DNA from 3 places in the Bradyrhizobium sp. 14AA genome. Region 3 is predicted to be linked to each of the others. Evidence: riboswitches for the same ligand, from Rfam matches in the RefSeq annotation. Region 3 holds a riboswitch; each other region holds the start of a gene.
The links. Region 3 has a riboswitch for glycine ahead of gcvT (glycine cleavage system aminomethyltransferase GcvT). Riboswitches for the same ligand answer to the same signal wherever they lie in the genome.
Positions count from the first base shown of each region.

Region 1: it holds a riboswitch for glycine, as region 3 does, so the genes downstream of both, RAD15_RS37935 (L-serine ammonia-lyase) here and gcvT (glycine cleavage system aminomethyltransferase GcvT) in region 3, are expected to answer to the same signal.
Region 2: it holds a riboswitch for glycine, as region 3 does, so the genes downstream of both, RAD15_RS37985 (D-amino acid dehydrogenase) here and gcvT (glycine cleavage system aminomethyltransferase GcvT) in region 3, are expected to answer to the same signal.

Region 1 covers NZ_JAVAYM010000031.1:49,411-53,763, reverse strand. Annotated here, with positions in the region: gene RAD15_RS37945 (ABC transporter substrate-binding protein) at 1-341, opposite strand, end outside; gene RAD15_RS37940 (LysR family transcriptional regulator) at 566-1,489, shown strand; gene RAD15_RS37935 (L-serine ammonia-lyase) at 1,594-3,018, opposite strand; glycine riboswitch at 3,129-3,217, opposite strand; gene hypE (hydrogenase expression/formation protein HypE) at 3,600-4,353, opposite strand, start outside.
Region 2 covers NZ_JAVAYM010000031.1:62,819-67,171, forward strand. Annotated here, with positions in the region: gene RAD15_RS37980 (amidohydrolase family protein) at 1-728, shown strand, start outside; glycine riboswitch at 780-882, shown strand; gene RAD15_RS37985 (D-amino acid dehydrogenase) at 1,029-2,294, shown strand; gene RAD15_RS37990 (NAD/NADP octopine/nopaline dehydrogenase family protein) at 2,430-3,518, shown strand; gene RAD15_RS37995 (dipicolinate synthase subunit DpsA) at 3,515-4,353, shown strand, end outside.
Region 3 covers NZ_JAVAYM010000020.1:135,362-139,714, forward strand. Annotated here, with positions in the region: gene alaS (alanine--tRNA ligase) at 1-897, opposite strand, end outside; glycine riboswitch at 1,119-1,207, shown strand; gene gcvT (glycine cleavage system aminomethyltransferase GcvT) at 1,354-2,499, shown strand; gene gcvH (glycine cleavage system protein GcvH) at 2,510-2,878, shown strand; gene gcvP (aminomethyl-transferring glycine dehydrogenase) at 2,896-4,353, shown strand, end outside.

The DNA of each region.
Region 1 (4,353 bases), on a different contig from region 3:
GCGAAGGGCGCTCGCTCCTGATAAATCGCCGCGAGTTTGACCGGCATTCCTTTTCCGATTGCCGAGATGGCAAATATGGCGGGAACGACCACGACATCTTCATTGCCGCGTACAAGACCTCCGAGAGCTGCTTGTGCACCGGCGCCTTCTCCGAGAACGATATCGATTCCCTTCTTTTGGTAGAGGCCCCTCTCTTTACCCAGATAGAGGAAGCCATACTCGCCCTTTAGCTTCCAGCTAAACCGGACGTTCACAGTGTCCAGGGCGGACGCTGTCGTTGTCCAGAACGAGGCGGCGATCGCGACCGCAAGAACCCCAAAAACTTGGTGCAGTTTTGGCATAAGTCCCTCCTCTTCTGGTCTCTGCGGGCAAGTGCCCGTGACCGAAACAACCCCCGATAAATTTGATCTCGTATTGTGATCACATAAGACTTAATGTCAAGCGGCTTACCCGCCCGGGCCAAGCACAAACGCCCCAGTCGCCAAATGCGCCTCGGGTACACTCGTGCCAGGGAAGGGAGCGAAAGGGCTCCCGACAGACCATGGAAACTTCGAAGAGACCACCCATGCGGTTCCGGCACCTCGACATGAATCTGCTCGTCGCCTTGGACGCGATCCTGACCCATCAAAACATATCGCGGGCGGCCGAGCGACTACTGCTCAGCCAGTCGGCGACCAGCGGGATTCTATCCAGGCTGCGCCAGCACTTCGAAGACGAGTTGCTGGTTCGGAACGGCCGCCGAATGGCTCTCACCCCTCTCGCAGAGGAATTGGTGGCACCGCTCCGCGCCATCCTGACCGAAACGGAAAAACTCTTGGCAATGCGAACCTCGTTCGACCCAGCAACCTCCGAGCGACATTTTACGATCGCGTGCTCTGACTATGTCTGGGCAACTCTTATCGTCGATATCCTTGCCGCATTGCGCGCTGTCGCCCCCTCGGTCAACATATTCTACCAAGGCCCAAGCACCCGCTTTTTTCGCACCGAGATCGATTTCCTGATCGTTCCGGATCGATTCATGCTGGAAGATTGTCCGTTCGCCGCCCTCCCTTCGATTAGCTACGAATGTATCGTATGGAAGGAGAACGAAAGCGTCGGGGATAGCTTGACGCTCGAACAGTTTCTCGAGATGCGTCATGCGCAGGCCTATAGCGAGCGAGCGACGTTCATAGAAGCTTGGTTCTTCAAGCAATTTGGCCGCGCTCCACAGGCCGGGATAACGGCACCAAGCTTCACCCTGCTTCCGCAAGCGCTTATCGGGACCCAGTTCCTGGCGCTCATCCCCGCGGACCTGGCAGATCGGGCATCGGCCACGCTGCCGATAAGGAAAGTGGAAGCTCCCATATCCCTCCCCCTCATGACCGACGTTCTTCAGTGGCGCATCTCGCATGAACGAGATCCCGGGCTGCAGTGGCTGCGAACCCTCATTCTCGACGTTGCCCATCGACGACGGAATTCCCGACAGATTGGCTTCCCGGTTGCGGGGTGAAGATGCAGCGGGTCTCGACCAGCGGCGCTGTTACGCCGAACGCGTCGCGGGTCGGAGCATTGTCCGACATGAGCGTTCCTTGAAGAACGCTTGCTTCAGGGTATCTAGCAATCGACCACGTTGACGGCCAGGCCACCCAGACTCGTTTCCTTGTACTTGGTGCGCATGTCCTCCCCCGTCTGGCGCATCGTTTCAATGACGGCATCGAGGGACACGTGATGTTGGCCATCACCATGCAACGCGAGCATCGCCGCATTGATCGCCTTGATCGCACCCATTGTGTTGCGCTCAATACACGGGATCTGCACGAGGCCACCGATCGGGTCACATGTGAGACCGAGATTGTGCTCCATGCCGATTTCGGCGGCGTTCTCGATCTGCCGGTTGGTGCCACCCAGGACGGCCACAAGACCTGCTGCCGCCATGGAGCAAGCAACGCCGACCTCGCCCTGACAACCCATTTCGGCGGCGGATATCGAAGCGTTTCGTTTGTAGAGCATACCGATCGCGGACGCCGTCAGGAGAAAGATGCGGGCTTTTGCCGGGCTCGGATCCGGGAAGAACATCTCGGAGAATTTCAGGACCGCGGGTATGACGCCGGCAGCTCCATTCGTCGGCGCAGTCACGACCCGTCCCCCGGCCGCGTTCTCTTCATTGACCGCGAGAGCAAAGAGGCTGACCCATTCCATCACGTGAAATGGATGTGCCGCCCCCTTTGACGTCGTCTTGAGCTTGCTGAGCAGGCCTGGCGCACGGCGCGGTACCTTCAGGCCACCAGGCAGAACACCCCCGTTGACACACCCGCGATCGATGCAGCGCATCATGGCATCGCGAACGCTATCCAGGAATGCATTGGTTTCAGTCTCCTCCCTATGCGATAGTTCGTTTGCAGCAACGATATCGGCAATCGACAAGCCGGTCCTCTCACCTATCGCAAGAAGCTCATGCGCTGACGTGAACGGGTACGGCTCACATCCAACGTTTCGAACAGCGGGGTTCCTCGGCTGGTCGCCTTCACACACGATCGCGCCGCCGCCAACGGAGTAATAGGTTTGACGAAGCAGGACGCCCGTATCCGAATGCGCTGCGAATTTCATACCATTTGAGTGCCCCGGCAGGAACTCGCCGGTGCGGAAGGTGAGGTGCTGACGCTCATCGAAGCCAACCGCATGACGACCGCCAAGCAAAATCTCGGAACGCGATCGGATCAGCCCGGCAATAATGGATATGGCTTCAGGATCAACGGATTCTGGCAGCCAGCCCGATAGTCCCAGCAGAAGGGCAATATCGGTGCGGTGACCCTTGCCAGTCAGCGCCAGCGACCCGTAGAGCTCGACGACAACCAAGCGACAGCGCCATAGATCTTCGCCCAAGCATTCGATGAATCGATGGGCCGCGCGCATCGGTCCAACGGTATGCGAGCTGGATGGGCCGATTCCGATCGTGAATAGATCGAGGACACTGATCGGACCGGCTAGGCGCCTGGCCGATAAACTAGGTGTGGTGACTTGTTCGACAGTCTTGGACATGGACGCGCACCTCAATCAAGTGATTGATTTCAAATGCGCCCCATCTGTCTATTTGCCTGAGAGTATTATCCCGTCGGCGGGTGCCAAGGCACCTCTTTCCAGATGTTGTTTCGTCACACGCGGTCCTTGTTGCCTGAGAGTTTCCGGGGCGGTTGCTCCTTCGGCGTCGGCCGAAGCCGATCTCTTCCGCAAGCGACGTCTTTGGGACTCGACCTCCTGAGTCACGACATCAAAATTGTGGCTGCACTTCTCAAGTATTCTACTACGCGGCTTGGGTCAACAATGAACCGAAGATGCAAAGTCTTGCCGTTCTGCGTCGTTTACGGGGTTGACCTGCCGGTAGAGGGATTTCGGTCTGGGCGCTTTGAATTGAGCCATTGGGTCTTGTCGGTCAATCCGGAGTGCACAGCCAGCGAAAAGATACTTTAATGAATTCGTTGAGGACTTCGATTGAATGCTCCTCACAGTGCTGGCTCGCGATATCGAAGGTTTCAAGCCAATCCACCGGACTGAACTCTCGTGCTTCGCGGTGTAGGTATAGGACGCGGCGTTGGCATGGGGCTAAATGCGCATCTTGGGCCTCAACAGATCCGGGGCAGTTGCTCGCCCGACAACCAGTCGACGATTCGGCCACCGCCAAAGCTCGTCGCCATCTGCACGAAGTGATGATCGTCCGGCACCGCTTCGCCGATATCGGCGGCATCGCGACTGAGCGGGTGCGCTCTCATGGCGGCCAGCACGGCTCCGGCGACATCAGGCGACACGATCGCGACCAGCTTCCCCTCATTGGCGACGTAGAGCGGATCGAGCCCGAGCAACTCACAGGCAGCCGCCACCCCCGGCTTGACCGGGATCGCCTCTTCCTGGAGGCTGAAGCCTAGTTCGGACTGCTGGGCAATTTCGTTCAATGTCGCCGCGAGGCCGCCGCGCGTGGGATCTCGCATCAGACGGATGCCGCGGCCGCCCGCCGCCACCATCCTGGCGACCAGATCATGCAGGGCGGCCGAATCCGAGACGATCTCCGTTTCAAAGGCGAGGTTCTGGCGCTTTGACATGATTGCGACGCCGTGATCGCCAAGCGTGCCCGAGATCAGCACCCGATCTCCGACCCTCGCATTCTCGGCGGAGAGATCCAGCCCCTCAGGCACCAGGCCAACGCCCGCGGTCGAAATGAACAGGCCATCGGCCTTGCCGCGCTCGACGACCTTGGTGTCGCCGGTGATGATATGAACGCCGGCGGATTGCGCCGCCTCGCCCATGGAGTCCGCGATCATCTTGAGGTCTGAAAACCGAAAGCCTTCCTCGATAATGAAACTCGCAGACAGATAAAGCGGT
Region 2 (4,353 bases), on a different contig from region 3:
TCGCCACCTCGATCGAGGAGGCGAGGGTTTGCGAGAAAAAATATGGCTGCTGGCCCATCACGCGTATCGATCGGGCCGGAGGCATAGGAAAGAACCTGGTCATCGCTCACGGCGCGGCCGTCTCCGACGAAGAGGTCCGTCTGCTCGCCGAGCGTGGCGCCAGCGTCGCCTTCTGCCCGTGCTCGTCATTCAAGTTGGGGAAGGGTGCAACCGCGATCGGCAAATATCCGGAGATGGTGAAGGCCGGCGTTAAAGTCGGCCTCGGCACCGATGGCGTGTCGGCGGCCGGCAACATGAACCTGATGCGGCAAATGCTGCTCGTCGCCGGCATGTTCAAGGACGCCCGCTTGCAACCGGACATATTCACTGCACGACAAGCACTACGCGCCGCGACCATCGAAGGTGCGAAGGCGTTGATGTGGGACGACGAGATCGGTTCGCTGGAAATCGGCAAGAAGGCCGATTTCGTCCTCTTCGACCTAGACCACGTCGAATGGACGCCGTTCTACGATCCACTGCAAGCTTTGGTATTCTCTGCATCGACCGCTTCGATCGTGCAGACTTGGGTCGATGGGAAGCCGTCATATATCGACGGCAAGGTGCAGGGGGTTGACGAGCCGCAGATTCGGCGCAAAGCCCGGCAACTGGCTGCTGCGGCGGTCGAGCGCGCTGGTCTGCATGACGAAGCGGTCGAGACGACCACGACTCTTTACGACGTCGGCAATTGACGAGCCGGCTCTAGCTGCGGAGGCGCAGGAGAGAAGAACCTATCGCGTTCAATAGGCTGCATGGGAGAGATCGGTCGCCGTCGTGACGGTGTTGGCCGGCGCCGAAGGAGCAACCCCCAGGAAACTCTCAGGCAAAAGGGACCATGCAGCTGAACGATCTGGAGAGTGGCACTTCGAGTGTCCACCGAAGGGGACCACCGTACCGGCCGAGCCGTGGCGGTTAATCTCTCAGGTACAGCGACAGATTGGGGACAAACCGCGGGCCTCGGCCCGCTCCCAACTTCGATCGCGGAGAGTGAAATGCCACATGTTGTCGTCATCGGCGCCGGTATCACCGGCGTCACCACCGCCTATGCCCTTCTCAACCGCGGCCATACCGTTACGGTGATCGAGCGTCAGCGCTACGCGGGCATGGAGACATCGTTCGCCAATGGCGGCCAACTTTCCGCAAGCAATGCGGAGGTCTGGAATAGCTGGTCGACCGTCTTCAAGGGAGTGAGTTGGATGTTGAGGCGCGATGCACCGCTCCTCATGAATCCAGCGCCGACCTGGCACAAATATTCCTGGCTTGGCGAATTCATCTTCAACATCAAGAACTATCGCGACAACACAATTGAGACCACACGGCTTGCCATCGCCGCACGCAAGCATCTCTTCGCCATTGCCGAGCGCGAGGGCATCGACTTCGACCACGAGCGGCGCGGCATCCTTCACTTCTATCGGGATAAGCAGAGTTTCCAACACGCGCTGAAGGTCAATACCATTCTCGTGGAGGGGGGCCTGGACCGTCGTCCAGTGACGGCCGCAGAGGTGAAGTCGATCGAGCCGACGCTGCATGGCGACTTCTTCGGAGGTTTCTATACCCCGTCGGATTCCACCGGAGACATCCACAAGTTCGTTTGCGGTCTCGCCAAGGCATGCGAGAGACGTGGCGTGCGTTTCGTCTTTGACGCCACTGTGAGGCAGATCGCTCGGGACGAAGTTTTCCGCATCCAGTATGGGTGTGACGAGCCTTCAGGCGGCGCTCGTGTCAATGAGATCGATGCCGACAGTGTCGTCATATGCGCCGGTCCCGCAAGCCGCGACCTCGCGGCGATGCTCGGCGACCGGCTCAACGTTTACCCTGTCAAGGGCTATTCGATCACCGTGCACCTTGACGACGAGCAGAGCCAGAAAGCTGCGCCTTGGGTCAGCCTGCTCGATGATGGCGCCAAGATCGTTACCAGTCGATTGGGCGCTGCGCGCTTTCGCGTCGCCGGAACGGCAGAGTTCAACGGCATGAACCGCGACATTCGCCAAGACCGCATCAAGCCGCTGGTTGACTGGACGCGAACGTTGTTTCCTTCGGTCGATACCAACCGCGTCGTGTCCTGGGCCGGGTTGCGTCCGATGATGCCGAACATGATGCCGCGGGTCGGCAGGGGCAGGATGCCGGGCGTTTTCTACAACACTGGCCACGGCCACCTGGGGTGGACGCTCTCGGCCGCAACCGCAGAGATGGTTGCCGATTGCCTTGCCACCGAGTTCGAACTTGGCATCACGGATCGCCTCCGACTGGCAACGTAGGCCATCCGATCATGGATTGCTCGCATGCGGCGGGCGAGCAATTCTTCGGCTTGACAATCACAGTTGTGATCATAAACTGTGATCAAAGCTGGCTCTCGGGTGGCGCGATTTGCGCTTCGATCTGCGGAGAAAAGAATGAAGGTTGCGGTACTCGGAGGAGGAGCAGGGGGCGCGGCTTCGGTCGCAGAATTGGTTCTCGCAGGCCACTCCGTTCATTTCTGGGCGCGTTCGGCCGAAACGCTTGAACCGCACATCAAGCTCGGCGGCGTTGCATTCGACGGCAAGCTCGGCGAAGGAGTTGCAAAGCCTACCCTGATTTCGACGGATCTCAAGTCGGCCATCTCCGGAGTCGACGTGGCGGTCGTGGTCCTGCCGACTTTCTCGCACTCGGCCATAGCCAACGCACTCGCAGCAGTCGGTTGGCCGTCGAACAAACCGGTCGTGCTTAACCCCGGCCACACCGGCGGGGCGCTGGAATTCGCCGAGGCCTATTCCCGCACCGGGCGGTCAGTGCCGCCGGTGGTTGAGTTCTCGACCCTTACGTACGTCGCGCGCAAATATCGTCCTGACGGCGTCACCATTAGCGGTCGGGCGAAGCAACTGAAGGCTGCCGCTCTCAGGGGAGGAGCGGAGGCGCTGGAGATTGCTGCAAAATTGTATCCAGGCGTCACGCCCGTTCGTGACGTTATCGCCTCCGACCTCTCCAACGTGAACATGGTCCTGCATCCCCCCGGCGCGGTGCTGGGAGCCGCCTGGGTCGAGGCGACCGGCGGCAACTTCACTTTCTATGTCGATGCCATGACGCCCGGGGTCGCCCGGGTCATGCGGCAATTGGACGACGAGCGCTTGGCGGTCGCCCGGGCATTCGGGCATGAATTGCCGAATTTGATTGAAGAGATGAAGTTGCTCGGCACGGTGGAGGCTGACGTGGTTGACGTTACCAATTACCGCGCGGCAATCGCGGGCGGCGAGGCCAATCGCCGTATCAAGGGGCCCGACTCGCTCGAGTATCGCTACTACAAGGAGGATTTCGGTCACGGCCTGTTACCCTTCCTGGAGTTTGCGCAGATCGCCGACGTCAATGTGCCCGTCGCTACATCGCTCTACCGCCTAGCGCAGGCTGCGGTCGGAACCGACTATCGGATCGGTGGCCGGACCGCAGAAGCAATGGGCATCACCGGCATGTCCAGGGATCAGCTCATTGAGAAGGTAAGAGCCCCATGAGTTGGCAGAATACAGTCATCGCAATCGTAGCCGGCGACGCACGCGAACAGGAGATCGCTCGCTGTGCGGTCCGGGCTGGAGCCGCCGTTCGGGCCTACGGCTTTCCATGGCCCGATGAGGGCATCGAAGGCGTCTATCATGGCGCGGACGCAGCTGATGCATTGAAGGGTGCCGACATAGCGCTGTTTCCGATTCCGGGCATCAGCGCGGAGGGCGCACTCTTCGCGCCGAAGTGTCCGCAAAAGATCATTCCGACGCGCGAGATGCTGGCCGGCATGAGGCGCCCCGGCAACATCATACTCGGTTGGGCGGACGACAATCTAAAGACCCATTGCAAAGCGCTCGGCATCGCACTGCACGAGTACGAATGGGACGTCGATCTCATGCTGCTGCGGGGGCCAGCGATCGTCGAGGGTGTATTGAAGGTGATCATTGAAAACACGCAGATCACCATCCACAAGTCCAACGTTTGCCTGGTTGGCCAAGGCACCATCGGCTCGCTTCTGACGAAGACGTTGGTCGGCCTCGGGGCTCATGTCCACGTCGCGGCGCGCAACCCGGTTCAGCGTGCAGCTGCCTATGCGACGGGTGCAGAGGCGCTGACACTCGAACAATTGCCGGCAGTTCTGAATCGCATGGACATCGTCATTGGCAGCGTTCCAAAGCGATTGCTCGAGCGCGACCAGCTGGCTCTGCTGCCCAAACACGCGCTGCTGGTCGATGTCGCGGCGCCTCCTGGAACGATCGACCGGGACGCCGCCGTCGAACTTGGACTGAAGGTTGTCTGGGCGCGCGGCATGGGCGCGCGTGCACCGATCACCGTCGGCCGCAGCCA
Region 3 (4,353 bases):
GCCGCGGCCCTCGTTCGAGGGCAGCACGCCATCGGCGACCAGGAAGGCCGAGGAACGCAAATGGTCGGCGATGACGCGGAACGAGGCGACGGTCTGCTCGTTCGGCCCGCTGCCGAGCGCCGACGCCGTCGCGTCGATCAAATGGCGGAACAGGTCGGTCTCGAACACGCTGTCGACGCCCTGCATGATGCAGGCCATGCGCTCGAGGCCCATGCCGGTGTCGATCGAGGGACGCGGCAGATCCACGCGCTCCTCCTTCGTCACCTGCTCATATTGCATGAACACCAGGTTCCAGAATTCGAGGAAGCGGTCGCCGTCCTCTTCAGGAGAACCGGGAGGGCCGCCCCAGATATGATCGCCGCGATCGATGAAGATCTCCGAGCACGGGCCGCACGGGCCGGTGTCGCCCATCGCCCAGAAATTGTCCGAGGTCGGGATGCGGATGATGCGGTCGTCGGAGAAGCCGGCGATCTTCTTCCACAGCCCATGCGCCTCGTCGTCGGTGTGGTAGACGGTGACGAGCAGCTTGTCCTTGTTGAGCCCGAAGTCCTTCGTGATCAGCTTCCAGGCAAGCTCGATCGCGCGCTCCTTGAAATAGTCGCCGAACGAGAAATTGCCGAGCATCTCGAAGAAGGTGAGATGGCGCGCGGTGTAGCCGACATTGTCGAGGTCGTTGTGCTTGCCGCCGGCGCGCACGCATTTCTGCGACGTGGTGGCGCGCTGATAGGGCCGCTTCTCGACGCCGGTGAAGACGTTCTTGAACTGCACCATGCCGGCATTGGTGAACATCAACGTCGGGTCGTTGCGCGGCACCAATGGCGAGGACGACACGATCTCGTGGCCGTTCTCGGCAAAGAAGTTCAGAAAGGTCGACCTGATCTCGTTGACGCCGCTCATGTTCATCCAATCGGGTGTGCTTGGACCCGCTTCTTGCCATCCAAACCTGACATTTAGGCTGATATCTGCGGGCCACAGCGCTTTTAGACAAGGCCAGCTTCGCTGTCCAGAAACTGTGCAGAGAGATCAGAGGGTTGCCGCAGGCGCTCAATCCCGTTGAAAGCCACAGAAGTCGCGTTGACAGGCTTGGCCGCCCTGTGGTCTGTACCCATCTGTATCGTACGGCCACGTCGGGAGAGACCGGCACTGGTGCCGGCGCCGAAGGAGCAACCGCCCCGGAAACTCTCAGGCAAAAGGACCGCGTGGCTTTGACAGCATCTGGAAAGAGGCGCCGACGGGCATAAAGCCCGGGCTGCGTCCGCCGACGGGATAATACTCTCAGGCACAGCGACAGATGGGGCTTCGACCGGTGTCCATCGGGGAATCGTCCCCGGGGAACCGCCGAGGGCCCCTGTGATGCTAGCGCACGACAAAGACTCCCTGAAACGGACCCCCCTCCACAGCCTTCACGTGTCCTTGGGCGGCAAGATGGTGCCGTTCGCGGGCTATGACATGCCCGTGCAATACCCCGCGGGCGTGCTGAAAGAGCACCTCCAGACCCGAACCTCCGCCGGCCTGTTCGACGTCTCCCATATGGGCCAGCTCGCGCTCAGGCCGAAGTCGGGCAAGGTCGAGGACGCCGCCCGCGCGCTGGAACGGCTGGTGCCGCAGGATATCGTGGCGATCGCGCCGGGACGGCAGCGCTACGCCCAGTTCACCAATGAAGATGGCGGAATCCTCGACGATCTCATGGTCGCCAATTTCGGCGATCACCTGTTCCTGGTCGTCAACGCCGCCTGCAAGGACGCGGACGAGGCGCATCTGCGCGCGAATCTCTCCGGCGACTGTGTCATCGAGCAGCTTGCCGACCGCGCGCTGATCGCGCTGCAGGGCCCGAAGGCGGAATCGGTGCTGGCGAAATTATGTGCAGCGGCGCCCGCCATGACCTTCATGGACGCCGGCCCGCATGAGGTCGCCGGTATCAAATGTTTCGTCTCGCGCTCCGGCTACACCGGCGAGGACGGATTCGAAATTTCGGTTCCCGCCGCGGACGCCGAGCGTCTCGCCAAAACGCTGCTCGAAAACCCCGACGTGATGCCGATCGGCCTTGGCGCCCGCGACAGCCTGCGGCTGGAAGCCGGGCTCTGCCTCTATGGCCACGACATCGACACCGCGACCACGCCGGTCGAGGCCGCGCTGGAATGGTCGGTGCAGAAGAGCCGCCGCACCGGCGGCGCCCGCGCCGGCGGCTTTCCCGGCGCCGAGAAAATCCTCGCGCATTTCGATCACGGCGCATCCCGCCGCCGCGTCGGCCTGCGCGCCGAGGGCCGCGCGCCGGTGCGCGAGGGCGCGCTGCTGTTTGCTGATAGCGCGGGCGGCGAGCCGATCGGAAAAGTCACGTCGGGCGGCTTCGGCCCGAGCCTGAACGCGCCGATGGCGATGGGCTACGTGCCCTCCGCGCTGAGCGCGCTCGATACAAAACTCTTCGCCGAGGTGCGCGGCCAGCGACTGCCGCTCACCGTCGCCGCCATGCCCTTCGTGAAAAACACCTACAAACGCTGAGGACCTGTGAATGACCACGACGCTGTACACCTCCGACCACGAATGGCTGGCCATTGACGGCGACGTCGCCACCGTCGGCATCACCGATTACGCGCAGTCCCAGCTCGGCGACGTCGTGTTCGTCGAGCTGCCCAAGGTGGGCCGTGCGCTGAAGAAGGCGGAAGCCGCCGCCGTCGTGGAATCGGTCAAGGCCGCCTCCGACGTCTACGCGCCTGTTACCGGCGAAGTGCTCGAGACCAACGAGGCGCTGGCCGCCGAGCCGGCGCTGGTCAACTCGGATGCGCAAAGCAAGGCGTGGTTCTTCAAGATCAAGATTGCCGACAAGAGCGAACTCGGCGGCCTCATGGATGAAGCTGCCTACAAGGCCCACACGGCTTAAGGACGATGGAGCAAGCGATGACCGCGCACCGTAAATCCAGCGGCGAGACCGCCGCCAATTTCGTTCGCCGCCACATCGGCCCATCGGCACGCGATGTCACCGCAATGCTCGAAGCCGTCGGCGCGAAAAGTGTCGACGCGCTGATGGCGGAGACGCTGCCGGCCTCGATCCGGCAGGCCGCCCCGCTCGATCTCGGCAAGCCCTTGAGCGAAACCGAGGCGATCGCGCATATGGCCGAGCTCGCCGCCCAGAACCAGGTCTTCACCTCGCTGATCGGCCAAGGCTATTCCGGCACGATTTTGCCCGCGGTGATCCAGCGCAACATCCTGGAGAATCCGGCCTGGTACACGGCGTACACGCCCTACCAGCCCGAGATCAGCCAGGGCCGGCTCGAGGCGCTGCTCAACTTCCAGACCATGATCTGCGACCTCACCGGGCTCGACGTCGCCAACGCCTCGCTGCTCGACGAGGCCACCGCAGCGGCCGAAGCCATGGCGCTCGCGGAGCGGCATTCGCCGGTCGAAGCAAAGGCCTTCTTCGTCGACAAGGACGTGCATCCGCAGACGCTGGCTGTGATGCGCACACGCGCCGAACCGCTGGGCTGGACCCTGATCGTCGGCGATCCCCTCACCGATCTCGCGAAGAGTGACGTGCTTGGTGCGCTGTTGCAATATCCGGGCTCTTCGGGCGCCGTGCGTGACCTCAGGCCCGCAATCGCAACGCTGCGCGCCAAGGGTGCGCTCGCGATCGTTGCCGCCGACCTGCTGGCGCTGACGCTGCTCGCCTCGCCCGGCGAGCTCGGTGCCGACATCGCGATCGGTTCGGCGCAGCGGTTTGGCGTGCCGATGGGTTATGGCGGACCGCACGCGGCCTATATGGCGGTGCGCGATGCGCTGAAGCGCTCGCTGCCCGGCCGCATCGTCGGCCTCTCCGTGGACTCGCGCGGTGCGCCTGCCTATCGCCTCGCGCTGCAGACCCGCGAGCAGCATATCCGCCGCGAGAAGGCGACGTCGAACATCTGCACCGCGCAGGTGCTGCTCGCCGTGATCGCCTCGATGTACGCGGTCTATCACGGCCCCGAAGGCCTGACACAGATCGCCCGCAATGTGCATCGCCGCGCCGCGGTGCTTGCGAGTGGCCTCCGCAAGCTCGGCTTCGCGCTGCGGTCCGAAAGCTTCTTCGACACGCTCAGCGTGGATGCCGGCGCCAAGCGCGCCGAGATCATCGCGCGCGCAGTTGCCGAGAAGATCAATCTCGGGGTTGGCGACGATAGCTTGCGCATCGCGCTCGACGAGACCACGACACCCGCGACCGTGGAAGCGGTCTGGCGTGCGTTCGGCGGCAATCTCGCCTATACCGAGATCGACGCAGAGACGCGCGAGGCGCTGCCGGATAGCCTGAAGCGCACGACCGCTTTCCTCACCCATCCCGTGTTCCACGCGCATCGCTCGGAGACCGAGATGCTGCGCTACATG